One region of the Cytobacillus sp. FSL R7-0696 genome, then DNA from elsewhere that is predicted to be linked to it. Evidence: a T-box and tRNA genes for the amino acid it is inferred to sense, from the RefSeq annotation. Region 1 holds a T-box; the other holds one or more tRNA genes.
The links. The T-box of region 1 lies ahead of alaS (alanine--tRNA ligase). A T-box ahead of a tRNA ligase gene usually reads a tRNA of that ligase, here a tRNA-Ala.
Positions count from the first base shown of each region.

Region 2: it encodes a tRNA-Ala, which carries the amino acid that the T-box ahead of alaS (alanine--tRNA ligase) is inferred to sense. The anticodon was not compared.

Region 1 covers NZ_JBBOWA010000001.1:3,167,267-3,170,530, forward strand. Annotated here, with positions in the region: gene MKX29_RS16360 (hypothetical protein) at 1-172, shown strand, start outside; gene MKX29_RS16365 (DUF3918 family protein) at 198-329, shown strand; gene MKX29_RS16370 (AI-2E family transporter) at 482-1,558, shown strand; T-box leader at 1,648-1,854, shown strand; gene alaS (alanine--tRNA ligase) at 1,909-3,264, shown strand, end outside.
Region 2 covers NZ_JBBOWA010000001.1:1,633,137-1,636,400, reverse strand. Annotated here, with positions in the region: rRNA gene MKX29_RS08670 (23S ribosomal RNA) at 1-999, shown strand, start outside; rRNA gene rrf (5S ribosomal RNA) at 1,075-1,191, shown strand; tRNA gene MKX29_RS08660 (tRNA-Val) at 1,201-1,276, shown strand; tRNA gene MKX29_RS08655 (tRNA-Thr) at 1,294-1,369, shown strand; tRNA gene MKX29_RS08650 (tRNA-Lys) at 1,377-1,452, shown strand; tRNA gene MKX29_RS08645 (tRNA-Leu) at 1,462-1,546, shown strand; tRNA gene MKX29_RS08640 (tRNA-Gly) at 1,565-1,639, shown strand; tRNA gene MKX29_RS08635 (tRNA-Leu) at 1,646-1,734, shown strand; tRNA gene MKX29_RS08630 (tRNA-Arg) at 1,744-1,820, shown strand; tRNA gene MKX29_RS08625 (tRNA-Pro) at 1,825-1,901, shown strand; tRNA gene MKX29_RS08620 (tRNA-Ala) at 1,918-1,993, shown strand; rRNA gene MKX29_RS08615 (16S ribosomal RNA) at 2,178-3,264, shown strand, end outside.

The DNA of each region.
Region 1 (3,264 bases):
TCAAAGCAAAGATGTCGGTAAGATTGGCATAAATCAATATTACTGTTGGAATTGCTTTATCGAACTCTCATTGTCTAAAGGAATGATCCACACTCACCAAGTGGAAGAAGATGGGTCTTTAAGTTCTTTAGATGACTTATTTGATGAAGAAGAGCGTCGTTTTTCTTCATAAAAATTCTTATGAGAGGTGTCATATGATGAATAAAATGTTAACCTCAGCAGCTGTCATAGGCGCAGGTGTAGCCGCATATAGCTATATGCAGAAAAATAACATCGTCTCAAAAAGGGATATGAAAAAGATACAAAGAAAAGTAATGAAAATGTTTTAAATGTATACGGCGTCCTCAATCAAACGATTGGGGACGTTTTTCGTACAGATAATTGAGCTATGTCAATAAATGTATCCACTCCGCCCCATGTTTTAACTTGTATGTATAATTCATATGCTCTCTTCTCAAGATAGTAAAGGGAGGCGTAGTGTATGGACGTTCGTATGAAATGGTTGTACCGTTTAGGCTTTGTTTTGCTTGTTCTCATTTTACTTTTTATCTTTTTCCAATTAAAAGAATTATGGCTCCCTCTTTTAAAATTACTGCTTGTTGTGCTGATCCCGTTTTTACTTGGGGCATTTTTTACTTATCTCTTACACCCTATTGTTGAAAAGTTACATCAAACGGGTATGCACAGAGGATTAGCAGCTTTAGGAATATATTTATTATTTTTTGGTGGTGTTGGCTACGGATTGTATAAAGGGATTCCTGCTTTTATTCATCAATTAAATGATTTAGTTGATCATGCGCCAGAGTTTGCCGAGCAATATCGCTCTTTTATTGCTTTGATTCAAGAACGCACATCTGAATGGCCGGAAACCTTACAATTACGTGTTGAGGATGGGATTAACGATATTGAAGCAGCATTAGATAAATTATTAACAAAGGCAATCAATATATTGCTCGAGATTCTTAATTATGCTTTGATCATCGCCATTATCCCATTTATCTCCTTTTACCTTTTAAAAGATTATACGGATGTAAAAAAAGCAGTCTGGTACTTAACACCAAGAAGATGGCGAAAAGAGGCTGTTTTGTTTATAAGAGATGTTGATAAGTCGCTCGGAGGTTATATTCGTGGGCAGCTCCTTGTATGTTTAGTAATCGGGGTGATTTCAGCTACTTTATTTTGGGTGTTCGGTATGAAGTATCCATTATTACTTGGTTTTATCATTGCAATAACCAATATTATTCCGTATTTTGGTCCAATTATTGGTGCAGTCCCAGCGGTGATTATTGCAGCGACCCTATCAGTCAAAATGGTGATTATCACATTAATTATTATTGTCGTATTACAATTTGTGGAAGGGAATATATTATCTCCTTTAATTGTAGGGAAAAGTCTACATATGCACCCCCTTATTATTATGCTTTCATTACTAGCTGGTGGAGAAGCTGGCGGTATCATTGGTTTAATTATGGCTGTTCCGATTTTGGCGATCCTAAAAATTAGTCTTATACATGCACGTAAACTGTTAATGAACCGACAGAGGACAGATAAGGTATAGTTTCAGCTGAATTTGTTGATACTGTTAGACATTGATATTGACAAAGGAGCAAAAAACTAGCTATAATTCGACTATATCTATTTATATAATGTAAGATGTTGATGGAAGAAGTATGTTATAGCCCATTCGAAAGAGAGGAAATTCCATGGCTGAGAGAATTTCTCGATGAAGGATAACAGAAAGCTAATCCGGAGTGCAGTTAACTACTGCCGTTCACCGCGTTAAGGTGCTTTGAGAGGTGAGAGTTTTCTTTCACAATCAGGGTGGTACCGCGAGCTTAAGTTCTCGTCCCTGTATTGGGGATGAGGGCTTTTTTTTATGGTTACATAAATTTTTTAGGAGGTTTTTTTATGAAACATTTAACTGGTGCAGAAATTAGACAAATGTTTTTAGATTTTTTTAAAGAAAAAGGTCACGCAGTGGAACCAAGTGCTTCTTTAGTACCGCATGAAGATCCATCACTATTATGGATTAATAGTGGTGTAGCTACATTGAAGAAATATTTTGATGGTCGAGTGATTCCCGAAAATCCAAGGATCGTTAATGCACAAAAATCAATACGTACAAATGATATCGAAAATGTTGGGAAGACAGCACGTCACCATACATTCTTTGAAATGCTTGGGAATTTTTCTATCGGTGACTATTTTAAAGAAGAAGCGATTCTATATGCTTGGGAATTCTTGACGAGTCCAAAATGGATTGGTTTTGAAGAAGACAAATTATCTGTGACAATCCACCCTGAGGACGATGAAGCGTACCAATTATGGAGAGAAAAAGTAGGTGTACCAGAAGAACGAATTATTCGTTTGGAAGGGAATTTCTGGGATATTGGTGAAGGGCCAAGTGGGCCGAACACAGAAATTTTCTATGATAGAGGAGAAGAGTATGGTAACGATTTAAATGATCCTGAGCTCTATCCTGGGGGAGAGAACGAACGTTATTTGGAAGTATGGAACCTTGTATTTTCTGAGTTTAACCATAATCCAGATGGAACATATACTCCACTACCAAAGAAAAATATTGATACGGGCATGGGCTTAGAGCGTATGGCTTCAGTTGTGCAAAATGTAAAGACGAACTTTGACACAGATCTATTTATGCCAATCATTAAAGGAACAGAAGATATTTCTGCTGAGAAATATGGGAAAACTGCGGAACAAGATGTCGCATTTAAAGTGATTGCTGACCATATTCGTACAGTAGCATTTGCGATTGGTGATGGCGCTCTTCCATCAAATGAAGGTAGAGGATATGTCCTTAGACGATTATTACGTCGCGCGGTTCGTTATGCGAAACAAATCAATATTCATCGTCCGTTCATGTTTGAGTTAGTACCTGTGGTTGCAGAAATAATGGTTGATTATTATCCACAAGTAAAAGAAAAAACAGCTTTTATTCAAAAAGTCATAAAAAACGAAGAAGAACGCTTCCATGAAACGTTACACGAGGGTTTAGCTATTCTTTCAGAAGTAATGAAAAAAGAAAAAGCTAATGGACATACTGTAATCGATGGAAAAGATGTTTTCCGTCTTTATGATACGTATGGTTTCCCTGTTGAATTAACAGAGGAGTACGCAGAAGAAGAAGGGATGAGCATCGACCATGATGGCTTTGAAAAAGAGATGGAAAACCAGCGTGATCGCGCTCGAGCTGCTCGTCAAGATATAGATAGTATGCAAGTCCAGGATAGTGTCCTAGGTGAA
Region 2 (3,264 bases), 1.5 Mb from region 1:
ACGGCGGCCGTAACTATAACGGTCCTAAGGTAGCGAAATTCCTTGTCGGGTAAGTTCCGACCCGCACGAAAGGCGTAACGATCTGGGCACTGTCTCAACGAGAGACTCGGTGAAATTATAGTACCTGTGAAGATGCAGGTTACCCGCGACAGGACGGAAAGACCCCGTGGAGCTTTACTGTAGCCTGATATTGAATTTTGGTACAGCTTGTACAGGATAGGTAGGAGCCTTAGAAGCCGGAGCGCTAGCTTCGGTGGAGGCGTCGGTGGGATACTACCCTGGCTGTATTGAAATTCTAACCCACATCCCTTATCGGGATGGGAGACAGTGTCAGGTGGGCAGTTTGACTGGGGCGGTCGCCTCCTAAAGAGTAACGGAGGCGCCCAAAGGTTCCCTCAGAATGGTTGGAAATCATTCGTAGAGTGTAAAGGCACAAGGGAGCTTGACTGCGAGACCTACAAGTCGAGCAGGGACGAAAGTCGGGCTTAGTGATCCGGTGGTTCCGCATGGAAGGGCCATCGCTCAACGGATAAAAGCTACCCCGGGGATAACAGGCTTATCTCCCCCAAGAGTCCACATCGACGGGGAGGTTTGGCACCTCGATGTCGGCTCATCGCATCCTGGGGCTGTAGTCGGTCCCAAGGGTTGGGCTGTTCGCCCATTAAAGCGGTACGCGAGCTGGGTTCAGAACGTCGTGAGACAGTTCGGTCCCTATCCGTCGTGGGCGCAGGAAATTTGAGAGGAGCTGTCCTTAGTACGAGAGGACCGGGATGGACGCACCGCTGGTGTACCAGTTGTCTTGCCAAAGGCATCGCTGGGTAGCTATGTGCGGAAGGGATAAGTGCTGAAAGCATCTAAGCATGAAGCCCCCCTCGAGATGAGATTTCCCATAGCGCAAGCTAGTAAGATCCCTGAAAGATGATCAGGTTGATAGGTTAGAGGTGGAAGTGTGGCGACACATGTAGCTGACTAATACTAATCGATCGAGGACTTAACCAAACAGGCGATTACTCAATAAATATCTTCTTCAGCATTATCTAGTTTTGAGGGAACGATTCCCTTACAATTTCATAGTCCGGTGGCGATAGCGAGAAGGTCACACCCGTTCCCATACCGAACACGGAAGTTAAGCTTCTCAGCGCCGATGGTAGTTAGGGGCTGTCCCCTTGTGAGAGTAGGACGTTGCCGGGCATACATATTGGAGGATTAGCTCAGCTGGGAGAGCATCTGCCTTACAAGCAGAGGGTCGGCGGTTCGATCCCGTCATCCTCCACCATTTTTTTGTGTTTATTTGCCGGCCTAGCTCAATTGGTAGAGCAACTGACTTGTAATCAGTAGGTTGGGGGTTCAAGTCCTCTGGCCGGCACCACTTGTACGAGCCATTAGCTCAGTTGGTAGAGCATCTGACTTTTAATCAGAGGGTCGAAGGTTCGAGTCCTTCATGGCTCACCATTTATATATGCGGGTGTGGCGGAATTGGCAGACGCACCAGACTTAGGATCTGGCGCCGCAAGGCGTGGGGGTTCGACTCCCTTCACCCGCACCATTTTTATTTTGAATATTTGCGGAAGTAGTTCAGTGGTAGAACATCACCTTGCCAAGGTGAGGGTCGCGGGTTCGAATCCCGTCTTCCGCTCCAATAAGTGCCGGGGTGGCGGAACTGGCAGACGCACAGGACTTAAAATCCTGCGGTAGGTGACTACCGTACCGGTTCGATTCCGGTCCTCGGCACCACTTATTGATGCGCCCGTAGCTCAATTGGATAGAGCGTTTGACTACGGATCAAAAGGTTAGGGGTTCGACTCCTCTCGGGCGCGCCATATACGGGAAGTAGCTCAGCTTGGTAGAGCACTTGGTTTGGGACCAAGGGGTCGCAGGTTCGAATCCTGTCTTCCCGACCATTTTTATTACTCTTTTGGGGCCTTAGCTCAGCTGGGAGAGCGCCTGCTTTGCACGCAGGAGGTCAGCGGTTCGATCCCGCTAGGCTCCACCAAAAACATTTTAAAAAAAGTTATTGACATAACAAGTTAAGATGTTGTATGATTATAAAGTCGCTTCTGAGGCGAACGAGATTGTTCTTTGAAAACTGAACGAACGTAAAACGTCAAGCGTAATTCTAAAAAAGCTGATTTATCAGCAACAAAGCACCACAGGTGCAAACGAGCTAATCAAACACTTTATTGGAGAGTTTGATCCTGGCTCAGGACGAACGCTGGCGGCGTGCCTAATACATGCAAGTCGAGCGAATCTGAGGGAGCTTGCTCCCAAAGATTAGCGGCGGACGGGTGAGTAACACGTGGGCAACCTGCCTGTAAGACTGGGATAACTCCGGGAAACCGGGGCTAATACCGGATAATATCTATTTATACATATAATTAGATTGAAAGATGGTTCTGCTATCACTTACAGATGGGCCCGCGGCGCATTAGCTAGTTGGTGAGGTAACGGCTCACCAAGGCGACGATGCGTAGCCGACCTGAGAGGGTGATCGGCCACACTGGGACTGAGACACGGCCCAGACTCCTACGGGAGGCAGCAGTAGGGAATCTTCCGCAATGGACGAAAGTCTGACGGAGCAACGCCGCGTGAGTGATGAAGGTTTTCGGATCGTAAAACTCTGTTGTTAGGGAAGAACAAGTATCGGAGTAACTGCCGGTACCTTGACGGTACCTAACCAGAAAGCCACGGCTAACTACGTGCCAGCAGCCGCGGTAATACGTAGGTGGCAAGCGTTGTCCGGAATTATTGGGCGTAAAGCGCGCGCAGGCGGTTCCTTAAGTCTGATGTGAAAGCCCACGGCTCAACCGTGGAGGGTCATTGGAAACTGGGGAACTTGAGTGCAGAAGAGGAAAGTGGAATTCCAAGTGTAGCGGTGAAATGCGTAGAGATTTGGAGGAACACCAGTGGCGAAGGCGACTTTCTGGTCTGTAACTGACGCTGAGGCGCGAAAGCGTGGGGAGCAAACAGGATTAGATACCCTGGTAGTCCACGCCGTAAACGATGAGTGCTAAGTGTTAGAGGGTTTCCGCCCTTTAGTGCTGCAGCAAACGCATTAAGCACTCCGCCTGGGGAGTACGACCGCAAGGTTGAAACTCAAAGGAATTGACGGGGGCCCGCACAAGCGGTGGAGCATGTGGTTTAATTCGAAGCAACGCGAAGAACCTTACCAGGTCTTGACATCCTCTGACAATCCTAGAGATAGGACTTTCCCCTTCGGGGGACAGAGTGACAGGTGGTGCATGGTTGTCGTCAGCTCGTGTCGTG